3 regions of the Neobacillus sp. 19 genome follow, and region 1 is predicted to be linked to each of the others. Evidence: predicted binding sites of a transcription regulator. Region 1 holds the regulator's gene; each other region holds the start of a gene.

Region 1 (8,338 bases):
TCGTTTCAGGCGGGCATACCGAGCTTGTGTATATGAAAGAGCATGGTCACTTTGAGGTGATTGGAGAAACGAGAGACGACGCAGCAGGTGAGGCCTACGATAAAGTAGCGAGGACGTTAAACATGCCTTATCCCGGAGGTCCGCATATTGACCGGTTGGCACAGAAGGGAAGTCCGAAAATTGATTTGCCGAGGGCCTGGCTTGAGGAAGGCTCGTATGATTTTAGTTTCAGCGGATTAAAGTCTGCGGTAATCAATACGGTTCATAACGCGGAGCAGCGGGGTGAACGGATTGCGCCCGAGGATCTTGCAGCCAGTTTCCAGGAAAGTGTGATTGAAGTACTAGTGAAAAAGACGGAGAGGGCTGTAGCTGAGTATGGTGTCGGCCAGCTTGTAGTTGCTGGCGGCGTGGCTGCGAACAAGGGACTGAGAAAAGCACTGGAGAAGACCTTTGCGGATCATCCGGCGATTGAATTGGTGATTCCTCCCTTATCGTTATGTACCGACAATGCGGCGATGATTGCCGCCGCCGGAAGTGTCATGTTTGAAAAAGGAATCAGGGCTGATTCTTCATTAAATGCCATACCGGGATTGGATATCGAAATATATAACACCTAACTCTTCTGAATTAGAAGAGTTTTTTTTTTGGTAGGGAACTTTGGGAGGAATGTAGTAAGTGTTCATTTACCGAAATGCAAAAAGGATAGCCCGAGCGGTAAATGAAAAGCCATTACATTGACCGAAATGTAAAAAGAAAAGCCCAAACGGTAAATGAAACGCGGTTACATTGACCGAATTGCAAAAAGGAAAGCTTAAACGGTAAATGAAACGCGGTTACATTGACCGAATTGCAAAAGGAAAAGCTCAAACAGTAAATGAACAACTCCTCAATGGACATAAATGCAAAAAAGGACCGCACATCCCCTAATATTGTGGATAAAATTTTTCAAAAAAACTGATAACAATCAACAAATTGTGGATAAGTCTGTGTATACTGTTGATAATGTGGATAAAAACGGTGTTTAATGTGGATAATGTGGAAAAGCATAAAAAATGCATAAAAATAAACTGTTTGAAATGTGTATAATGTTGTGGAAAAGTGGATACATGTTAAAACATGTTGATAATTTTTATGAATTTGTCGAATTGTACTCAGATTTTGTCGATTAATTTTTAAAGTATGTCGATACACCAAACATTTTGTTGATAGAAGTAAAGCTAAAAACCGGGCGATCCAATCAGCCCGGTTTCATTCTTTATTCAGCAAGCTCAGCCCATTCTTCCATCAATTGCTCGAGCTCTGCTTTTGCATGTTCATTTTTCATGTTGATTTCTATTACCTTTTCATGGTCCTGAAAAATCTCCGGCTCACATAATTGCTGCTCGTACTGTTGAATGTGTTCCTCTAGTTCTTCTATTCGCAGCTCAATTTCCTCTAACTTTCGTTTTCGCTGCCGTTCCAGCTTTTTAGTTTCCTTATCCTGTTGATAACTATTTTTTTCAAAAGCATCCTTTTCCACAATTGCTTTCGTGGAGGCTGCTAGTGCAAGGGCTGCAAGTTCTTCCTGCTCTAATTTCTTTTCCAGATAATAATCATAGTCCCCAAGATACTCTGTGCTGCCGTGCCGGCTTAATTCCAACACTTTAGTGGCAATCCGGTTAATGAAATATCTGTCGTGTGAAACAAACAGAATCGTCCCAGGATAATCCATCAGGGCATTCTCGAGAACTTCCTTACTGTCCAGATCAAGGTGGTTCGTAGGCTCATCAAGGATCAGCACATTTGCTTTCTCCAGCATCAGCTTAGCCAGCGCCAATCGGGCTTTTTCACCGCCGCTTAACGTGGAGACAATTTTTAACACATCGTCGCCGGAAAAGAGGAAGTTACCTAACACCGTCCGAATTTCCTTTTCACTTTTTAACGGATAATCATCCCAGAGTTCATTTAAGACACGCTTATTGGAGGTTAATTCGGCCTGTTGCTGGTCATAATAACCAATTGAAAGGTTTGTTCCATAATAAACTGATCCAGCAAGTGCGGGCAATTTTTTTATGATGGTTTTTAACAGTGTCGATTTTCCGATTCCATTCGGACCAACAAGAGCAATACTCTCTCCTTTATAGGCGCGGAAGGTGATGTCCTCTGAAACCATCTCACCCTCATACCCGACGGCAAGTGAATCCACCGTTAAAACGTCATTCCCGCTTTGTTTTTCAATTTCAAACGAGAAGGTTGCCGATTTTTCGTCCCCAAGCGGACGATCCATCAGCTCCATTTTTTCGAGCTTTTTCCGGCGGCTTTGCGCTCGCTTCGTGGTCGAAGCCCGCGCTAAATTTCGTTGGATAAAGTCCTGCAGATTAGCGACTTCTTGCTGCTGCTTCTCAAAGAGTTTCATATCGCGCTCATAATTGGCCGCTTTTTGCTCAAGGTAGGCACTGTAGTTCCCGGGAAACCGCCCGATTTGCTTGCGGGATACCTCATAGACCTGCGTCACAACCTTATCTAAAAAATAGCGGTCATGAGATACGATTAAAATCGCGCCATCATAGCTCTGTAAATATTGTTCGAGCCATGATAATGTATCAATATCGAGATGGTTGGTAGGCTCGTCCAGAATCAAAATGTCGGGACGCGTTAACAGCAGCTTTCCAAGGGCAAGACGGGTTTTCTGTCCGCCGCTTAAACTGGAAATCATCAGGGTGCTGTCGTGAAAGTTAAGGCCATGCAGAACGGAGCGGATATCGGCTTCGTATTGATAGCCCCCTTGCTCCTTAAATTTTACTTGGAGCAGATCATATTCTTTTAAAATCCGTTCGTATTTAACAGGGTCCTCGAAAATAGCAGGGTCGGCCATTTGTTCTTCCAGCCTGCGCAGTGACTTTTCCATTGCACGCAAGGGTTCGAACACGGTCAACATTTCTTCCCAAATAGATAATTTGGACTCAAGTCCGGTATTTTGCGCTAAATAGCCGATGGTCACTTCTTTCGGCTTTATAATCTCACCGCCATCATGTGACAAATGACCGGCAATAATTTTCAATAATGTCGATTTTCCTGCGCCGTTGCGGCCGACGAGGGCGACACGGTCACGGGTTTGTAATTCCAGCTTTATATTCGATAAAATAAGGTCAGCGCCATAATATTTTTGTAATTGATTAACCTGTAACAAAATCATCTAATTTCACCTCTATATACATACTAATAGTGTACCGTATAACCGGATTACGGGCAATAAAGCCAATGGCTATCAAAAAAGTTCAAAGTTTCACACACATTTTAGGAAAAATAGTGTATTATTTTTGGATAGGAGGAATATTTTTATGGCAGAATTTACACATTTTAATGAAGAGGGCAGAGCAAAGATGGTCGATGTCAGTGATAAACCAGAAACGGCACGTACCGCTCTTGCTCATTCCAGCATAACGGTCAGTAAAGAAATTTTTGAAAAAATAAATAACCAAGAAATGAAAAAAGGCGATGTGCTAGCAGTGGCTCAAGTTGCAGCAGTCATGGCTGCAAAAAAGACGTGGGATTTGATCCCGATGTGTCATCCGATTCCATTAACAGGGGTAAATATCTCTTTTACATGGGAAGAGGGCGGGCAAGATCAGGTTCAATTACATATTGCTGCAGCTGTTAAGACAAAAGGGAACACAGGTGTGGAAATGGAAGCGCTAACAGCTGCTTCGGCCTGTGCATTAACCGTTTATGATATGTGTAAGGCAGTTGATAAAGGGATGGTCATTGGGCCAACCTATTTAGTCGAGAAAACTGGCGGAAAAAACGGTGACTTCAAGCGAACGGAACAAGTGAAATAATAACATACATTCAAAAGGGGTGTGGGAGAATATGAGTAATGAAACGATGAAGATACCACAGGCGACAGCCAAACGGCTGCCCCTCTATTATCGATTTTTGAAAAATTTGCATAGTTCAGGCAAGCAAAGGGTTTCATCAGCAGAATTAAGTGAAGCGGTAAAAGTGGATTCGGCAACGATTCGACGCGATTTTTCTTATTTCGGCGCATTAGGGAAAAAGGGCTATGGATACAATGTCAATTACTTATTAACATTCTTCCGTAAAACACTTGACCAGGATGAATTGACTAAGGTTGCCTTAATCGGGGTGGGGAATCTTGGTACAGCCTTTTTAAACTATAATTTTTTAAAAAATAATAACACAAAAATTGCCTGTGCCTTTGATGTCGATCCGGCAAAAATGGGCACGATGATTCGTGAAGTACCTGTTTTTCACATGGATGAGTTGGAGAAAGTGTTAGTGGAGGAAGACATACATGTTGCCATTCTAACCGTTCCAGCCCAAGCAGCACAGATGATCACGGACCGGCTTGTGAATGCCAATGTAAAGGGGATCTTAAATTTCACCCCAGCAAGGTTAAATGTCACATCCTCAATCAGGGTACATCACATTGACTTGGCAGTAGAACTCCAGTCACTGGTCTACTTTTTAAAGCATTATCCGACAGTGGAAATAGAAGAATAATGTCGATTAAGACTTTTCACAGAAATTGTGGAAAGTTTTTTTATTGCCTTCTTTACAACGTAACAGTGTTATGTTACATTAAAAACCAGAAAGGGGATATTAAAAATGAGCGAGGGGTTAATTTCGAAAAAAGATTTATTAGATATGGCAGGAATCTCGTACGGTCAGCTGTATCGCTGGAAGAGAAAGGATCTAATTCCTGAGGACTGGTTTATTCGAAAATCAACGTTTACGGGGCAGGAAACCTTTTTTCCAAGAGAAAAGATTTTAGAGCGAATTGATAAGATTCAAACGATGAAAGAAAACCTATCATTGGATGAGCTGGCTGACATGTTTTCACCTAACGTAACAGAGTTGCATTTCACGAAAGAGGAACTGTTGGAGCGTAACATTGTTTCGAGTGCAGTAATGGACGTATATTTGGAAACTGAAAAGGGCGGAACACATTTTGATTTTTCAAGAATTCTTGAAGTCTATGTATTAGAGAAGCTGCTGCAGTCCGGAGAAGTTAATCTAGATGAAGGGAAAATGCTGCTTCAAGTCTTAAAGGATCATAGGGGATCGATCAAACAAAAAAATGCTGAGTTAGTGCTGACGAGAAAACTGGGGGTTTCATCCTGTTTATTACTGATCAATGCGGAAGCTGTTCAGTTTGACCAAGGGACGAAAGTGATGGTTCAGCTTTCACTCGTGAACTGTATGGAAGAGATTAAGGCGAAGTTATTATAAAGGAGAATGATCATGGATACGCAAAAAAGGGGAGACTTGAATATTAACGGCTTTGGCTCGGCAAACGGCGGGCAATTTCGCCATGTAACCATCAATGGCAAAGGAACCGTTAACAGTGATATCGACTGTGTCGAATTCGATTGCAATGGATCGGGAACGGTAAATGGAAATGTTGTAACGAACAAAGCTAAGATTAACGGAAACGGAAAAGTGAAAGGAAATCTTGACTGTAAATCATTATCAGTCGATGGAACGGCGAAAATTGAACATAACCTTTACGCGGAACAGTTCAACGTGGCGGGGAAGACCTCTGTCGGAGGAAAGCTAAAAGCGGAGGAAATCAGCATTAAGGGCAGGCTGACCGTTGAGGGAGATTGTGAAGCGGAATCGTTTAAAGCGGAGTCACTGTTTATCATTGGCGGGCTTTTAAATGCGGATGAAGTGGATATTAAGATTTTTGGAGAGTGCAAAGTTAGAGAAATAGGCGGGCAAACCATTCGTATTAAAGACAAACCGGCATTAATGGGATTATTTAAGTCGTTTATTCAAACCCAGCTGGAAACGGAATGTATCGAAGGGGACAAAATCGAATTAGAAAATACGAAGGCGGCTGTTGTCCGCGGCAACGAGATTACCATCGGGCCAAAATGTGAGATTGGTCTTGTTGAATATAGCGGAAAGCTTTCAGTTGACAAAAAGGCAGTTGTGAAAGAGTCGAGAAAGATATAAAGGGGGAGAAAGAAGTGGAAAAAGGTCAAAATCTGACGATCAATGGTTCAGGCAATTATCCTGGCGGCCGGTACGATAAGGTGAGCATCCGCGGGGAAGGGACGATTGAAAGTAATGTAGAATGTTCTACGTTTCATATATACGGCACGAGTGAGGCATTGGAGAATGTGAAAGCCGGATCTGTAAAAGTGATCGGTGAAACGGTAGTGATGGGGAAAATGGAGTCTGGTGACATGTTGGTAATGGGGACGTTGTCCATTGCTGGTGAATCAGCTTTGAAAAAAATCAAGATCCTTGGGACTCTTGAAGTGGGTGAGCGGCTTTCAGGTGAAACAGCTAATATAAAGGGCAGTATATCCGTGGGCGGCGACGTCGAATATGAGAGATTTGATTTAAGCGGCGGATTTGAAATAAAAGGTCTATTGAATGCGGATACGATTAATATTGCTCTCCGTTTTGGCAATAGTTCGGCTGAGGAAATCGGTGGTGGAAAGATCACAATTAAAAGAAAAACATCACTGCTTCCATTTGTTAAGGATGAGGGGTCACTAGTAGTGAAGGTAATTGAAGGCGATGAAGTATTCCTTGAAAATACGACAGCAGATATCGTCAGGGGTAAACTGGTTAAAGTCGGTTCAGGCTGTCAAATTGGCCGGGTAGAATATTCGACTGATTTTATTCAGGATAAGCATTCGACGGTTAAAATGTCGGAAAAGATCTAGAGGAGATTTACGGGAATGGATGGTCGTTGATAAAAGGCCCGAAGTCGTTGATAAAAGTTTAAAAGTCGTTGATAAAGTCCAAAAGACGTCGATAAACCAGTGAAATTTGTCGATAAAAGGCTCAAGGTTGTTGATAAAGGGCATCGCTTCTAAAAACGTATCAGAATCAGACCACGGCTAATAGATGGAGCGAATTATTGACAAAAAGACGCAAAAAGGGACCCCAACTCCGATGGAAATGCAGGGATCCCTTTTCTTATTTTTTCAATTGGTTTTTATATTTAAAATGAAAGGCCATCATTTTCAAACCCGAGCCAAAGTCAAATGTTGCCAGTAAGACAAGCAGGTAACTGAAAAAGCCCCAGCCGTTCTTTTGCACGTCGTCGATGGCAAAGAAGGTAAATACTGCACCAAGCAGAAAGTAAATAATTCCGGAAAACAAGGGTGAACGTTTCATAGAAATCCTCCGATAAAGTTTTGCAGCGCTTCAGCCTCACGCCTCAATCTCTCAATATCATCTTTGTAAACAGTTTGAACCAAAACAACCAAGGTATTCATCGTGACATGGGCAAAAATTGGTACGAGAATCCGCTTCGTTTTAACGTAAAGGAACGCGAAGGTGAAGCCCATGGCCGAATAAAGCAGGATGTGCTGAAACTCCATATGTGCCGCTGCAAAGATAACCGAGCTAATCAACGCCGAGATAAAAAAGTTAAAACGCTTGTACATAGCGCCAAAGATAATTTTTCGAAACACAATTTCTTCTAAGATCGGCCCAATGACGCTGGAAACAAGCATGGCAGCCGGCATGGTTTCGATAATTCGAAGGATATTTTGCGTATTCTCCGAACCCATATCAACACCTAAGCGTATTTCAATCATAATGGCTATGGCTTGTGATAAATAAGCTAAGAAGACGCCTGCAATCGCCCATATAACCGCTGCGCCAGCGGAAGAACCGCCTCTTTTTTCGAAATCGTTTGCCTTCATTTCTTTCCTTAGTAAAAAAAGAATGATGAATAGAGCAATTGAAAAACTGGCAATCAGCCAAACTGGGACAGCCAAACTTTGGCTGATTCCGAAGGCATGAAAACCCATTGTTAACAATGGAAGGCCGATAATGCCAGAAAGCTGCATAGCAAGGTACACAATGATGACAATCCAATATTCCTTTTTCAAATTTTAATCTCCTTTATAAACCACTCAGGTATGTTTAACGAATACATATTCTAGTTTTCCAATCATTATTATTCATTTTACTCTTAAAACTGGAACGGTTTCAATTTAGAAGAACTTTTTCAAAAAGAAGGTATAGAATGACGAGTTTTTCACATACTTGATAAGGTTGTAAAAAAGCAAAATTCTTTTGTAAAATTTTATGCTTCATACTTGCAAAAGATTTTCAGATTCATTATTATAATAATTGTGTTAGCACTCATTCATAGAGAGTGCTAATAAGTCAGAATTACATATATTTTGAGGAGGTTGTTTGATTTGTTAAGACCATTAGGTGATCGCATTGTCATTGAGCTTGTTGAATCAGAAGAAAAAACTGCAAGCGGGATCGTATTACCGGATTCAGCGAAGGAAAAGCCTCAAGAAGGAAAAGTTGTTGCCGTTGGCACTGGCCGCGTACTTGAAAGCGGAGAACGTGT
Region 2 (8,338 bases), on a different contig from region 1:
CTTAATCATGATATGACTGTAACTATACATTGGTAATTATCAAAATTAAAGGCTTTATTATGATAAAAAATTATGTACACGAGGAGATTAAGTTAGTTCGCCCTTCGAGCCAAAGACACATTTAAACCATATTGCGAAATAAGAAAAACCAAATTTTAAATAAAAAGGCAACCAAAAGGTACCTTAGGATAATGCATTAAAGAGAAAAAAGAAGCGTAAAAAATACACTACAAAGTTATTTGGTGCATAAAAAAATGCACCTCCAATGGAATGAGGCGCATTTTTTTAACTTATCACTCTGACACAGTTACTTCAATCGGCTCAGACACTAGATGCCATTCTTTGCCAAGCATTTTGAATGTATGCATCGCAAACACATTCACTTTTCCAGGCTCAATTGCATGAATAGTATTACCCTCGATTTTCACCTTCGTTTCTCCGCTGTTCACAAAGAGCGTCGTCGGAGTATTTTCCGTTTTGGCTTCACGATAGTTCACAAATGATTTCACCTGAATCGCTGCCGACTTTCCGACCTTCAGGTTGACCTTTTTGTTCGGAAGTTCCAAACGAATCGGGGCATCTGTCAACCACTGGATATAGTCCGTGATCGGTCCGACGACACCAGCCTCCAAGGCTTGTCCAAACGGATCCTCGTTTCTAAACGTCCAATGCATATTCAGGAATCCGCGCTGGCGCATGTATTGGATGAACTCCGGATTCAAACTACCATAGTCTGCGTTTAGTGTTGCGTTCATACTAGCGCCATACTGCATCATTTGCTGAGCTTTTTTCAACCTGGCGTCAATCGTTGATGGAACAACTGCAGAGTAGAGATAACCAGTCCCCACTTCAGGGTTGATACTGTGAGTGTTTCGGATATGATTGGCATTAAAGCTTTGAATCACGACGTTATCAGCCATTCCGGATTGCTCGATTTCCTCCATCACCTGCTTCTCGATGCCATCAGCCTTTAACTCGACAAGGAGGACCACATCTTTGTCCTTAAACTCATCTAGATACTCTTTAAAAGTAGGTACCTTCTCCCCTTGAAATTCTGGCTTAAACTTGATGCCGGCATCCAGGGCACGAATCTGCTCAAGTGTTAAATCCTTTACTTTCCCTTTTCCGTTCGTTGTCCGGTCCACGGTATAGTCATGCATAATGACGAGCTGGCCATCCTTCGTCCGTTGAACGTCCGTCTCGATCATATCCGCTCCTAATTCATATGCCTTCCGATAAGAAGCCATTGTATTTTCAGGAGCAATGGAAGGTACGCCGCGATGCGCAGCAACCACAGGACGCTGCACAAGAGTATTCTCTGGATACTGCCCCAAGGCTTCAAAGGAAGCAGAAGGGTTCTCTGTCACAATGCCGTCCACTCCAAGATGGATCATCGTATGGGCAGATTGGACATCCCCGGCACCGATTCCCCAAACTGAAATGGCGCGGCTATGCAAATAATGAACGTGATAAGGGCTAAGAATTTTTTTCGGAATGACCGCCACCATCGCATCGCTATGATGAATGTTACGCGCGAAAGCAGCTATATCATGCTTATTGAAAGATGACTTATCGTAAAGAAGGGCACCACGGGCTGTTTTAATATAACCCCTCATTTCTTTAATGATCGCGGGATTGCTGGATAAAATCTGAAAATCCTGTGTCTGTGTTTCTTTCAGGATATTCGCGAGACCTTCAATATCCGCATGTTCTTCCACTTGAATAACCGGAATGAATTTTCCTTTTATGTTAACGAGAGCTTTTTCAATAGGTGCCCCGTCAACAGTCCATTGCCCCTGCTCGTTCCGCTTGGCCTGCAAGAGTACGGAAGATGCCCCTTCCTGCGCACCAGTTTTGGAAATAATCGTAGGTGGATTTACGATATTCGTTTTCACTTCTTTCGGCAAAAATGCGTTCGTATTCGCTAATGGCGGAAGTGCGTTTGAGTAGGTATTGACCATTACATTATCGAATTGAACCGTTGTACCATTCGCTTGGAAGCCAACATCTCCATTCGTCCATTTCCCGGCCTGATCTGTATCCACCATAAGCTGACCATCGATAAATTGCTGCACACGGTTTCCGCTTGCAATCACTTTAATATGATAAGTCTTATTGAGGGCCATATTTTCTGGATAAAAATTCGTTTCCGGTACAACCCACTGATTGCTTTCATTCCGTATGGCGAACTCCAGTCCGTTCATCGCTGTCGTGCCTTTACGCATAGCGAATTGATAATACGGATATGTATTCGGCTGGACACGATACATTAACGAAGCCCATCGGGTGTCTTCCACGGCACTTTGAAACGTCATATCCGCTTCAAAAACGTAATTCCCTGTTTGGTTTCCTAAAGGAATCACTACTCTGGCAGGAGTGCCGGAGGATGGTGACGTTAATACCAGCTTCCCGTCTACTACCTTGGCATCCCCCTGCACCAACTTCCAGCCAGCAGGCAGCTTACCGTTAGCGATTTGATCGAAATTCTCCTGAGTAAGAGCTTGCTCCGCGGCTTGAACCTTTGTTGAACCATTCACTGGTGCGATCCACATACTGCCGAAAATACTTGCTGATACTAAAAACGCTGTAAACTTTTTTGATTTCCCCCATGGCACCATTGTCTGTCTCCTTTTCATTTAGTTAAAAAATTGTGACTGATTTGTATGTATTTTCCTTTACATTGAAATAGTACTAAATGAAGTTTTAGGTGGGATTAAGATTCTTTGAAGATATTGTTAAAAATTCTAGGACTTTTACACTGAGGACTTTTCTACTAATCTTTGCATACTATCTCAAAATAGTAGTATGTAACATGTGGAAGAGCCGAGGGCAATTTTTAAACGTCATGATTAAGTAGATTGGAAGGAAAAAGACAGCGGGTAAAATCTTTACATGAATGTTGGAAAAAACGTGAGCTTGGATATGTAATGGATAAAATAAGAAAGAAATTTGGCTCAACTTCTCTGAACTGCCCCCCGTCAAGTAGACAGTGGAAATATAAAAAACAATCTAAGCGGCTTTAGCCCTGTATTCCATAGGACTAAGGCCGTTTAATCGTTTTTGGTATCGGTCATAATTATAAAAATGTATGTACTCGTCTATCGCGGCAGAAAGTTCTTCAAACGTCGAATACTTCTCTAGGTAATACTTTTCACTTTTCAGTGTTCCCCAAAAAGATTCCATTGGCCCATTGTCGATACCTCTTCCGACTCGAGACATACTTTGAGTTATCTCTGCTTTGTCTATCCTCCGTTTATATCCATAATGAGTGTACTGGAACCCCCGGTCGCTATGAATGAGTGGACGAGTTCCATTCAAAAGGACTGTTGCCTGATCAAGTGTTTTAAACACAAGTTTTTTATTGTTTGAATGTCCTAAAACATAGCTGATGAGATCCATCATATAAATCCCGAATCGCACTCAAATATGCCTTTTTAGCCTCGCCATACTTGAGCTCAGTGACATCCGTAACCCATTTCTCATTTGGTTTATCGGCTTTGAATTCACGGTTTAGCACATTTTCTGCGACGTGCTGAGGGGTTATGATATATATTATAATTAAGATGGAGTGTTGTAGTATCCTCCTAGGAGAGAAACTTTCCCTCCTTTTAAATGTTGAAATAATTAATAAGTCAAGGAACAAGTATGATCAGCATTATTGAATGCTAATGAATTCAGAAGGGAATAGATGATATGAAATTACAAGGAAAGAAAGTTATCAGCCTGCTGCATCATGATTTTGAAGACTTAGAGCTATGGTATCCGATTTACAGACTTCGCGAAGAAGGTGCCGTCGTCCATCTTGCTGGAGAAGAGGCCGGCAAAGAATATACGGGGAAATATGGAGTGCCTGCTCACTCGGATTACGCTTATGGTGATATTAAAGTTGATGATTATGATGCAATATTAGTACCTGGGGGATGGGCTCCGGATAAAATCCGCCGATTTCCAGAAGTGCTTTCTTTAATACAGGAAATGGATGCAAGTGAAAAGGTAATTGGCCAAATTTGTCATGCTGGCTGGGTACTCATTTCTGCAAAGATTCTTAATGGAAAAAAAGTAACAAGTACACCGGGGATACGGGATGATATGGAAAATGCAGGAGCAATTTGGAATGACGAGCCTGTAGTCACAGATGGTCACCTCGTATCAAGCCGCCGTCCGCCGGATCTTCCTGATTATATGAGAGAATATATCCGTGTCTTGGAACAAAAATAGAAGAGTTATTAAATGACTAGTGTACCTGACCCCAAATGCGGTTAAGCTTTAATACGCCGGGAGTCAGGTATTACTATTTTGAAAAGGAATTAAATATAATGAAGACTTTGTGACGTTAATAGGGTGGGGGGGTTTAGTATGATATAATAGTTTATATCATGAGACAAGGAGGGAATACCGTTAAATGAAATTTAAAACAGTTGCGTTTACTTTTTTATTGGCTGCCGTTATGTTAGCCGGTTGTAGTGGAAAAAGTACGGATGAAGGAAGTTCATTAAAAGAAAATGCAGCAAGTGACATTAAGGAAATGGTTCACGACTATAGCACAGGTAGCATTAAAGCCAAGAATGCCTCCATTACTTCACAGCAACTACTAGTGACTGATAGTAAAGGAAAAGAGTCGGCATATGACTTGCCTAATGATGAATTTTTTGTGTCTATTGCTCCTTACGTCGAACAAACTCATCCTTGAACGAATCATAGCTTGACAGGTTGTCAAGGTGAACTGGCGAATAAAGAGTTTCAAGTCTACATCGAAGATACAGACGGCAATGTGGTGCTGGATGAAAAAGTTCAGACCCAAGCTAATGGATTTATCGATTTCTGGCTGCCACGTGATAAAACATATCAGATAAAGTTTGGGTATGATGGAAAAAAGGCAGAATCAAAGATAGCCACTTTTGAAGGTGATCCTACTTGCATTACAACGATGCAGCTTAATTAGTGGATTACTTAGTTAATTTGAGCCATAAATATGAACCAAAAAGGTCAGTCCATGTGCGGAAACTGACCTCTTTTTAACCGATTTTTGAAATTTCCTTTATCTCCTGACTCAAACCTGCTGTTCACTTTTTATTCATATTTCCAACTTTAATATGTTAATAATCTGTGAAAGTCGTTGCCATTTGAATCCAAATTGCGTATATTTAAAGTGTAGAGAAGATAGTGAAAACAATCACAAACTTCACTACAAAAACCAGCTGGCTTAGCAGCCCCTTAACGAAAGGGGACACAAAAATTTTTTTCAATAAACTTGTGAAATGTTTCACAAGAAAATAATAGGAGATGATTGTGATGAGATGGTTCAAAACCCCTCTAGCAGCAGGTGTGTGGACAGTTTTACGAATATGGCTTGGCTTACAATGGGTTGAGGCAGGTTTTCATAAAATAACAGGCGGATTTGATGCTGCCGGATTCTTAAAAGGTGCGTTAGCAAATGCAACAGGTGATCATCCAGCAGTACAAGGATGGTATGCAGAGTTCTTACAACAATTCGCCATGCCAAACGTTCATATCTTCAACGTACTAATCCCTTGGGGAGAATTACTTGTTGGTATTGGTTTAATCGTCGGTCTAGCAACAATTCCAGCTTTAATCGCCGGAGCCTTCATGAACTTAAACTTTATGTTAGCAGGTACAACAAGCACTAATCCAATCCTTTATACAGCAGCAATGATTCTCTTATTCGCAGGTGCCGGTGCTTACTACTTTGGACTTGACCGATTTGCAGTCCCATTTATTAAAGAGTATTTTAAAAAAGGTAATAAAAAGCTTACCGAAATTACCCGATAGCAGTAAGGAGTTCTAATACTGTATACCTCTCTTAGAACTCACTCTAAAGATAATATCCCCTTTTAAGATTTAAGAAGCAGGGTTCCCCCTGCTTCTTCTATTTGTATGGTTTTTACCTCAAATGTGCTCTCCATTCGTTCGGTACACTGGCTTAATTTTTGATTGAATCTATCTAAATCTTATTCAAGAAATCCAGTCATCGTGATGAATCCGGGAGCAGTTATTTAATAAAGTATATTGATGATGTGTTCACAGATTTTTAGATCAGGAAAAGCTTCCAAACTGACATATAAAAGAAATAGTTGGAATATTAATTACAAACTTGAAAAGAGGAGCTAGGCGTATGCATTGGGGAAAAATAGTAATGCATAGTTTCATCTTGGTTTTCTTGTTTTTGGGAGTAGTTATTTTAGTGAATCCGCTGACGGATGGGATTGATCATGGTACGGTTCGACTGATTGTAAAAGAACTTATACGGATAGGGATTACTGTTGGATTGTTTTGGTTGTATGCGAGACTGTTCTTTAAAAAAACGAGTGCACATTTTAGGATTCATAAACAATTCAAATTAGGGAAGCTATGGGTTATGGTTGGGTTAGCCATGCCTCTTACAGTGATTGCATTTTATGTAGTAACACAATCCATTGATTTTGAAAGGCAAGACCAACTTTCTCTTAGTACAGTGCTAACAATTATCATTGGATCATTGATTACGGCCTGCTCTGCTGGTGTGACTGAAGAGATTGTGTTCCGCGGCTATTTATTTAAGTTAATCGAAGACAAATGGAATGCTGCCACTGCTGTTTTTGTAACTTCCATCTTATTTGGTGTACTTCATTTACTCACGGTTAGTGGCTTTCAGCTAATTGATTTAGGCTTGATTCTTTTAGCAGGTACGTTAGTCGGCATGATTTTTTCGCTAATCGTCTATAAGACTGGGACTGTATGGAATGCTGTCGTGGTGCATATTATATGGAACTTTTTCCTTAACTCCAATATAGTACAATTTGTTTCGGAAGCTGGCGAAGATCATTCCTCGCTAGTTTTGTTCAAGTTTGAATGGGACAATGTTTGGATAACTGGCGGTACTTTTGGTATTGAAGCTTCTATTCCCGCTGTTGGACTGTATGTCTTAACTATAGTCTGGCTGGTCTTTCACAAGCCTGAATCCATAGAAAATTCTATAACGTATTAAGAAGCATATCAAATTTTTATTAGGAACATGCAACAGGCGAACATCCAGCAGTACAAGGATGGAATGCTGAGTTCTTACAACAATTCGCCATGCCAATCGTTCATATCTTCAACGTACTAATCCCTTGGGGAGAATTACTTGTTGGTATTGGTTTAATCGTCGGTCTAGCAACAATTCCAGCTTTAATCGCCGGAGCCTTCATGAACTTAAACTTTATGTTAGCAGGTACAACAAGCACTAATCCAATCCTTTATACAGCAGCAATGATTCTCTTATTCGCAGGAGCCGGTGCTTACTAAGTTGGACTTGACCGATTTGCAGTTCCATTTATCAAAGGTTATTTCAACAAAGGTCATGTAAAACCTGCAGAAATTACCCGATAGCTGTTATAAATTTAAATAACGTAACTTAATAACCATGGAAAATCAGGCAATCGTTCAGACTGCCTGATTTTTTATTTATTCTTATTAGGATCTTTTTAGGATTATCAGCTGAGACGATCGTGTACGAAGTATGGATTCCAATTAGGGGTATTGGATGCATTTGTGATGAAAAACTTGAGTGAAATGAATCCAATAGTGGGTATTGGATTCATTTTGGATGAAAAACTTGAGTGAAATGAATCCAATAGGGGGTATTGGATGCATTTTGGATAAAAATCTTGAGTGAAATGAATCCAATAGGGGGGATTGGATTCATTTTGGATAAAAAATTTAAGTGAAATGAATCCAATAGGGGGTATTGGATGCATTTTGGATAAAAATCTTAAGTGAAATGAATCCAACAGTGGGTATTGGATGCAATTTGGATAAAAATCTTGAGTGAAATGAATCCAACAGTGGGTATTGGATGCAATTTGGATAAAAATCTTGAGTGAAATGAATCCAACAGTGGGTATTGGATGCAATTTGGATAAAAATCTTGAGTGAAATGAATCCAATAGAGAGCATTGGATTCATTTTTGATGAAATTCCTGAGCATACTGAATCCAATAAGTAGTCGCACACGGTATTTTATTGGTTTCACCACTAATACCGCCCGCCTTTGCCCCCACAAGAAATTTCCTAATGATACCTCAAACTTTTACCCAATTAGTTTGTTAAAATAATATTATAAAAGGATAGTTGAGGTATCGATATGTTAGAAGAGTCATTTCATCACTATATTAAAGATTTTATTCTTAAAAGCGGCGAGGAGCTGGAGTGGGGTCAACCCAATTACGATAACTTTTTACTAGAAGCAAAGATTATCAAACGTTCAGAGCGAACTTATCGTATTCTCGGGCTTTTAACATTATCTATCCAACCCGATAAAGTAATAGAAACGGCAAACGATCATAAATTAGATACTTTA
Region 3 (8,338 bases), on a different contig from region 1:
TTCTGCCTGGACGTGATTGTAGTCCATTACGTAAAAAATTAAATCAGCCAGATGGATCGCGGATTCCGTTGCGATTCGGTGGGCATCATCGGCAGAATCAATTCCCGGCGTATCCATGATCACGCTATTCGAAGGCAGTCGGGAGTCACTGTGGCTAATCTCCAATTCCTCAATACTGTCCCCATCTTTACAATAATTTTTTACTAATTCATAATCATATGGAGCTAAATAAAGCCTTGGCTTTTCATTTTTAAAAAATACTTTTGCATAATCCTCACCGGATTTAACCTTGACTAAATTTGCACTTGTGGGAATCGGACTAGATGGCAGTAGATTTTCCCCTACCACTTGATTTATCATCGTTGATTTTCCGGCGGAAAAATGACCGCAAAATGCTATCAGGAATTCGCGAGTCTCCAGCTTTTTCGCAAGCTGCTTTACCTTTTCTGCCTGTTTTGAATCATTGGATTTTACTAAATACTCATGTATTGAAACAATTTTTTGTTTTAAAGTCTGGATTGTTTCTATCTGCTTGGTTGTTTGTACCATTTTTGATTATTCCCCTTAATAACGTTGTAATATTTTTTATTTTATACGATAATTCAAACTTTTCCTATCTTGACACTGATTTTAATAAAAACAATTTTCAACACAAAAAGGCCAAGGTTTAATACCTTGGCCAAATACATAAACAATTCCTTATTGAGTGACATTTTTTAAAACGTGCTTCATGACAAATGCATAAATAATAATGGTGCCGCCGACAAAAGCAATGGCCATATGTAACACCTTCCTTATCAGACTCGTATATGAGAATGATTTTCATTATTGAACTTATTTTATCACGAGTGATATTCATTTTCAATAGTCCCATTAATACTGTCACATTTATTTAATAATTTTGGGGAGAAAGCGATGGCAGTCCTGAAAAGCAGCATTATACTCTGTTAATGTACTAAGCGCCTTCTCTTCCTCAGGGATTCGGATCATTAACATGATGATATTTAAAAGTGTGAATAAAAAGGCTGTATAAAAGGCATTAAACAAGACGGGAACCAACACCAGTTCAATCGCTACCACAAAATAATTCGGATGCTTTAAAAATCGGTACGGCCCTTTTCTTATAATTTTTGCTCCTGCTAAGACTAGAATTTTTGTGTTCCAATACTTTCCTAGAGAAACGATTGCCCAGATTCTCATGGTCTGAGCAAGACAAAATAAACAAATAACAATTGGCCATACTGGGAATAGACCTCGATTCAACACTACCTTTTCCGTAATGAATACGAGAAAAAATAGTACATGCAGCGTGACCATATACTTATAATGCTTTTCACCAAACTCCACTGCTCCCTGACGCTTCATCCATTTTTCATTGCCTTTGGCAATAATTAATTCCACGATACGCTGCATGATGACAACACTTAGCAGAATGATAAATGGACCAATATCCCTCATTATTTCCACCTCAACAAGAGTAATTCGGAGCTAAATCCTGGCCCTAGTGCCGTCCCCAGACCAATTGTATTATTCGGAATATCCATCTCCATATATCGTCTTAACACATAAAGAATTGTTGCTGATGACATATTTCCAAATTGTTTTAAAACCTCTAATGATATCTCATTCATTGAAGAAGGAATATCCAATGATCTCACATATGCATCCAAGACCTTCTTTCCACCAGGGTGAGCAATGAAACAATCGATTTGTTCAAGTTTCAGTTTGTAATCCGCTAAAAAACCCATAACATTTGGCTTAAGCCACCCCTCGACAATATGAGGGATATCACGGGAAAAGATCACGAATAATCCTGTGTTCCTTAATTCCCAGCCCATCACATCCAAGGAATCAGGCATAAGTGTTGATTGGGTAGCAATGATTTCAGGACTTGTATTTTTTTTGCTTAACGTCTCTATTCTTACCTCATCACCAATAACCAATGCACAGGCAATCCCATCGGCAAAAAGCGAGGTTCCAATTAAATTACTTTTTGACAGGTCATTCTTCTGAAACGTTAAACTGCACAGTTCAATGGAAAGGACGATCACTTTTGCCTGTGGAAATGCTAAGCAATATTCATGCGCCCTCGATAAGCCGGCCGCCCCGCCGGCACAGCCAAGTCCCCATATCGGCACCCGTTTTGTATGCGGGTTAAATGCTAATTGATTCATGATTCTTGCTTCAATACTGGGGGTTGAAATACCTGTTGATGAAATGAAAAATATAGCGTCAATCTCTTCTAATGGAATATTCTTCTTCAGGAAGTCAGGATTGTTTAAACACTTCACTATTGCTTCTGTTCCATACGTCACCGCGGCCTCAATGTAGGCCTTATTCCTCTCTTCAAATGAATGATCTTCTTTAAACCATTCTATATTTTTGACAAAATGCCTTTTTTCAATTTGTCCATTCTGAAAGGCTTTCAACAGTCTATCAATATCTTTAAATGAGCCAGCAAAAAGTTCTTTTGCAAACTCCGATGCTTGTCCCTGGGTAATGGCAAATGGGGGAATAACCTCCGAAACGGAAATAACAGCTGGCATAATCAATCTCCTTTGATCTAGATAAGGGTATTTTTTCCAATCATTAAAGAATTATTCCAGCATTTAACCTGTTGAAGCGCAAAAAAAAAGCCTCCCTATAATGGGAAGCAAACGTTTTGAAGGTTGTTGTTGTGCTCCTAAATTATATCGCGGATTAACATTTTCATCATTACATAAACATTTCCAATTTTTCATTGTTTTTCAGATTGTTTTTGAACTTCAATCTTAATTTTATTACTTGCCAATAATCCACAAACTTTGCAATATTCCACTTTATTATATAAAAGACGACATTGTTCACAGTAGTATTTTTCCAATTCAGATCACTCGCTTCCTATGAAATCAAGACGTTTAGTTTTATCATATTTTTAAATAATTGCAGTGTGACTTCTTTCTCAAACCAAATCATTTTTTTGTTTGTGAAACAATAATCAATTACTTTTATCACAGGAATGGTGTGATAGTTCACATTTTATTCACATTTCCACCCACGCGATTGTGATATAAATCACTGTTATACCAAGTTTTTAACATTAACATAGTAGATATCTAAGGAATGAACAATTTGTGAACTCCGAAATTTCATCTTTTACTTTCACAAATGTTTTGTATTATGAAAGAGAACTTATTTAATTATTAACCTAATTTTCTGAGGGGAGTGCAAAGGGATGGCGAAAGCGGGACTAAAAACAAATCAAAAAACTGAAGTAGAAGACAGCTCTTCGCTTAAGGGGACAATGGCATCCGTTTTCTTATTAGGAGCATTTATAATTGTCACCTGGGTTAGTGTTTACTATCTATTCGTAGACCGTTTTTAATGATTGAAGGGGGAAAACATTATGCACATGCATAAACTTGAAAAGATTTGGCTGACTTTTGGTATTAGCTGTCTAGTCATTTTTTTAACAGTAGTAGGTGTCAGCGCTTTCTATCTTGGCAACAAACCGCCAAGCTGTTTAACAACTATTGATCCTGAGCAAGTTGATCAAACAAAACCATTTGATAAGCCAGGCCTTCATAAGGTTGATGGAAAAGAATGGGACTATGAATTGGTTTATGTCGCATCTGCCTTCTCTTACAATCCGGCGAAGGTGGAGGTGCCGCTTGGTGCAAAAGTAAAAGTTATTGCGACAACAAAAGATGTTATTCACGGTTTCGAAGTGGCTGGGACTAATATTAATATGATGCTGGAACCTGGTTATGTCAGCGAATATACAACAACTTTTGACAAGACAGGCGAATATTTAATTGTTTGTAATGAATATTGTGGTGCCGGGCACCATTTAATGAGTTCGATGATTGAGGTGGTAAAATAATGGTTAACGGTGCAGCAGCAAAAGTAAAAGTTGACCCTCGTGATGCAAAGCTTTCAATGGCACACTTCTTTGTTGCCTTTTCCGCTCTTGCTCTTGGCGGATTAATGGGATTATTGCAAACCCTTGTCCGTTCCGGTAAATGGGAACTGCCATGGGGCATTGATTATTACCAAATCTTAACGGTCCATGGTGTCCTAATGGGTCTTGTATTAACAACTTTCTTTATTATGGGATTTCAATATGCTGCCGTAAGCAGAACAACCGGCGGACATTCGAACGCTGCAAGACGCGCTGGCTGGATTGGCTTTTGGGTCATGTTAATCGGTACCTTAATGGCAGCTACAATGGTTCTGCTTAAGGAAGCATCTGTTCTATATACTTTCTATGCGCCACTTAAAGCACATTGGATTTTTTACTTAGGATTAACTTTTGTCGTGATCGGCAGCTGGGTTGATGGTGCAGCTCAAATTATGACTTATGCAAGATGGCGTAAGAACAACCCTGGCCAGCCTAGCCCACTACTAAGCTTTATGGCAGTAATCAATACTGTGATGTGGATTGTTGCGACGCTAGGTGTTGCGGCAACCGTCTTATTCCAATTACTTCCTTGGTCACTTGGATTAGTGGATACTGTTGATGTGCTAGTCAGCCGTACATTGTTCTGGTATTTTGGTCACCCTTTAGTTTATTTCTGGCTGTTACCTGCGTATATGTGCTGGTATGCAATTATTCCAAAAATTATTGGCGGAAAAATTTTCTCAGATTCGTTAGCACGGTTGTCCTTTATTTTATTCTTGCTATTCTCTATACCGGTAGGTTTTCACCATCAATTAACTGAGCCTGGAATTGATCCTGCTTGGAAGTTTTTCCAAGTTATCCTTACTTTTATGGTTGTTATTCCTTCACTAATGACTGCCTTCTCTCTATTCGCTACATTTGAGAGATATGGCCGCAGTAGGGGTGCGACTGGTTTGTTCGGATGGTTTAAAGTACTGCCTTGGGGTGATGCCCGCTTTACTGTTCCATTTATCGGTATGGCTTCCTTTATCCCTGCCGGCGCGGGCGGGATTATCAATGCTTCAAACCAAATGGACCAGGTCGTGCATAACACCATTTGGGTAACTGGCCACTTCCATTTAACAGCAGCAACATCTGTAGTCTTAACGTTCTTTGGAATTTCTTATTGGTTAGTACCGCATTTAACTGGACGAAAGTTAACAAAAGCAATGAATAAGTTAGGAATCATCCAAGCATGGGTTTGGTTTATCGGTATGGCTTTCATGTCTGGTGCGATGCATATCCAAGGATTACTTGGCGGTCCAAGACGTTCTGCCTTCTCTACTTACGGCGGTGCTAAACAAGCGATGGATTGGATTCCCTATCAAATCGCTCAGGCAGTTGGCGGAACCATTCTTTTCTTAGGAATAATTTTAGTCATCATCATCTTTGTGAACCTTGCTTTCTTTGCTCCTAAGGGGGAAGAAGAATTTCCAGTTGCAGAAGCAGAAAATCTTTCAGAAAAAGCTCCAATGGTATTTGAAAACTGGAAATTATGGCTTGGAATCACAGCAGCTTTAATTTTATTTGCTTACACGATTCCATTCATCGATATCATTCAAAATGCACCACCCGGATCAAAAGGATTCCAGACATGGAGTAAGTGGTAAAAAGAAAAGCGCAAGCGCGCTGGAGCTAGACACTAAAAAGGCTTCAATCTTCTAGATTGAAGCCTTTTCTGTGTAATTGTTACCCTGCCGTTTCTTGGGTCGATTAACGATAATTACCGATAAAAGTATGATTAATGAGCCTGTTGCCTGTATCACGCCAAAACCTTCCTCATACAAAAATACACTCAAAATCGTAGCAATAATTGGTTCAACGGTTGCTATGATAGCGGCTTTACTACCCTCCACTTTTTCAAGCCCTTTTGTATACAATAAATAAGCAATTACCGTAGGAATTAATCCCAGTCCTATACCATATAGGAGAATCTCACTACTTACGAGGAGGTTCCATTTTTCCCAAAGCTGTGTCACTGGCAGCAATGCTAACGATGCAATGATAAAGGTAAACAATGTGACCGTATAAGTTGGATATTTTTTCAAAGCGAACTTACCAAAAATCGTGTATAAGGCGTAACCGAAGCCTGCCCCGAGACCCGTTAGAATCCCAATTGGCCTGATATCTGCCGCAGAATTTAGATTTACCCCTGCCACTAATACACAGCCTGCAATCGTCGCAAAAACCAATCCTATTTTGGTTGAATTCATTTTTTCTTTTAAAAACAAATAGGATAATACGGTTACAAATGCTGGTGCTGTATATAATAAAATCACCGCAAGCGACAAATTCAATTGATTGATTGCAGAAAAATAACACCAATTAAATAAGACAATGCTGAAGATCCCTGTTCCAATAAATAGGCCGGTATCCGAAAATTTGATTTTCATTTGTGCAGGGTATTTGATTACTCCAATTATGATTAGCAACATTGCCGCTGTGACAACCCTGATAGTAACAATTTCCATCGAAGTAAAGCCTGCCTCAGTAAGGCCCCTTACAAATATAGCAATAATTCCCCATAATGATGCACTGATCGCAATGAATAATACAGGAATGGCCTTTTTCACTTTAACTGATAAACCTTTCCATATTTTTCAAAAAGATATTCAATTAAGTATTTTGGATTAAGACCTTCTCCAGTGACGTCCTGTAAGATTTCTAACGGCTGCTTCATTTTGCCATACTGATGGATATTTTTCGTCAGCCATTCTTTAATTGGGAGCAGGTCTCCTTGTTCTACTAATTGATCGAAATTTGTAAGTTCCTCGAGCATTTTATGCTTAAATTGTGCTGCATACATATACCCTAATGCATAGGATGGGAAATAACCAAAGCTGCCGCCGGCCCAGTGGACATCCTGAAGGACACCCTCCCCGTCATGATTAGGACAAATGCCTAGATACTCCTCATATTTGTCATTCCAAATCTTCGGCAGGTCCTTTACCTCGATTTCATCATTGAACAACCCTTTTTCAATTTCATAGCGGATGATGACATGGAGCGGGTAGGTTAATTCGTCTGCTTCAATTCTAATGAATGATGGTTTAGATTCATTTATTGCCCGATAGAATTCTTCGAGTTCAACTCCATCAAACTGACCATCTGCGTATTCCTTTAAAAGACTGTAGTTATTTTTCCAAAATGAAAAACTTCGGCCTAAAATATTCTCATAGAAAAGTGACTGCGATTCATGAATTCCTGTTGAAGTTCCACAGCAAAGTGGTGTACCAATCAGGTCCTTCGAAACATTTTGTTCGTATAAAGCATGACCGCCTTCATGGATGGTACCAAAAACAGCTGTACGGAAGTCGTTTTCGTCATAATTTGTGGTCACACGGACATCCCCGGGGTTTAAACCAATCGCAAAGGGATGAACGGTTTCATCCAGTCTTCCTGCATGAAAGTTGTACCCCATTTTATCGAGGATTTTTAAGCTAAATTCACGCTGATTTCCCTTTGAAAACGATTTAAATAAAAAGTCTGTTTGCGGCTTATGGGAAGACTCTGAAATCTGCTTGACCAACGGGACGATTTTTTCCCTAAGTTCACCAAATACTTGATCCAATACTTCCATTGTCATGCCGGGTTCATACATATCTAATAAAATATCGTACTTTTTTTCCTTGTGACCCCAATAGTTGATGAATCGTTTTGTCGTCGCAACTAGCTTCTCTAGATATGGGCTAAACAAGGAAAAATCTGCTTTTTCTTTCGCTTCCTCCCATACACTCTCTGCCTTTGATTGGAGAATGACAAACTCTTTATATTCTTCCGCAGGAATTTTCTTATTTCGTTCATATTCCTTTTTGCATTCTTGTAAAATTTTGCTGGTTTGTTCCGACAGCGGCCTTTTTGATAAATTAGCTATGTATGCGGCCATCTCCTCAGATGTAGACATTTTAAATACTTCAGCAGAAAGCATTCCGATTACTTCCGACCTTTGTTCTACCGCCTGCTTTGGAGCACCTGTCCTCAGGTCCCAGTAAATTAAACCAAGTGCTTCATTATATGCAGACATCTTTTTTACATATTCTAGAAATTCTTTTTCTATTTGTGTACCACTCATACGAATCCCCCTTTTTTTGTAACAGATAAATTTTATCATATTTTCTGAAAAGTGGATATTTGATAACCGGAAAGAGAATAAAAAAACAACAGAAACGGATTTCTGTTGTAAAATATAATATATAGGGAAAAGAGGATGTTACTAGGAAAATAAATATTCACGTAAAATGATTAGAGAGGGTTAAGGTTCAGTCGTTTTAAAGACACCTAAACCATATTACTTCTTGCTAATAGCGACTTTCCATGTTTCGGGACCTTCTTCAAGGTACTCCCAAGAAAATTGCTCAGATCTTTCCATCATGAATTGATATAACAGCGGTCTTGGATCATGGTCGTTAACAATCATCA

What was found. The regulator Rex, encoded in region 1, represses fermentation and respiration genes when NADH is low (regulators of the CRP and FNR family bind a similar motif). The targets are predictions, from matches to a motif close to TTGTGAAATATTTCACAA.
Region 2: the regulator Rex is predicted to act here: its motif matches at 5,252-5,269, upstream of ACO1D1_RS11210 (DoxX family membrane protein).
Region 3: the regulator Rex is predicted to act here: its motif matches at 2,964-2,981, upstream of ACO1D1_RS05580 (cytochrome c oxidase subunit 2A).

Annotation. Positions count from the first base shown of each region.
Region 1 is NZ_JBMPZU010000099.1:120,074-128,411, forward strand. It holds gene tsaD (tRNA (adenosine(37)-N6)-threonylcarbamoyltransferase complex transferase subunit TsaD) at 1-617, shown strand, start outside; gene ACO1D1_RS26920 (ABC-F family ATP-binding cassette domain-containing protein) at 1,256-3,175, opposite strand; gene moaC (cyclic pyranopterin monophosphate synthase MoaC) at 3,321-3,818, shown strand; gene ACO1D1_RS26930 (redox-sensing transcriptional repressor Rex) at 3,850-4,503, shown strand; gene ACO1D1_RS26935 (YhbD family protein) at 4,609-5,232, shown strand; gene ACO1D1_RS26940 (polymer-forming cytoskeletal protein) at 5,245-5,961, shown strand; gene ACO1D1_RS26945 (cytoplasmic protein) at 5,976-6,683, shown strand; gene ACO1D1_RS26950 (YdiK family protein) at 6,940-7,140, opposite strand; gene ACO1D1_RS26955 (lysostaphin resistance A-like protein) at 7,137-7,862, opposite strand; gene groES (co-chaperone GroES) at 8,178-8,338, shown strand, end outside.
Region 2 is NZ_JBMPZU010000033.1:104,078-112,415, forward strand. It holds gene ACO1D1_RS11190 (glycerophosphodiester phosphodiesterase family protein) at 294-2,636, opposite strand; partial or broken gene ACO1D1_RS11195 (IS3 family transposase) at 3,010-3,541, opposite strand; gene ACO1D1_RS11200 (type 1 glutamine amidotransferase domain-containing protein) at 3,694-4,218, shown strand; gene ACO1D1_RS11205 (CueP family metal-binding protein) at 4,403-4,942, shown strand; gene ACO1D1_RS11210 (DoxX family membrane protein) at 5,293-5,790, shown strand; gene ACO1D1_RS11215 (lysostaphin resistance A-like protein) at 6,134-6,985, shown strand; partial or broken gene ACO1D1_RS11220 (Crp/Fnr family transcriptional regulator) at 7,015-7,368, shown strand; gene ACO1D1_RS11225 (DUF2399 domain-containing protein) at 8,123-8,338, shown strand, end outside.
Region 3 is NZ_JBMPZU010000022.1:51,965-60,302, reverse strand. It holds gene ACO1D1_RS05595 (dynamin family protein) at 1-549, opposite strand, end outside; gene ACO1D1_RS05590 (isoprenylcysteine carboxyl methyltransferase family protein) at 889-1,458, opposite strand; gene ACO1D1_RS05585 (type III polyketide synthase) at 1,458-2,546, opposite strand; gene ACO1D1_RS05580 (cytochrome c oxidase subunit 2A) at 3,215-3,364, shown strand; gene ACO1D1_RS05575 (cytochrome c oxidase subunit II) at 3,386-3,862, shown strand; gene ACO1D1_RS05570 (b(o/a)3-type cytochrome-c oxidase subunit 1) at 3,862-5,529, shown strand; gene ACO1D1_RS05565 (DMT family transporter) at 5,581-6,492, opposite strand; gene ACO1D1_RS05560 (carboxypeptidase M32) at 6,489-7,991, opposite strand; gene ACO1D1_RS05555 (DUF2249 domain-containing protein) at 8,208-8,338, opposite strand, start outside.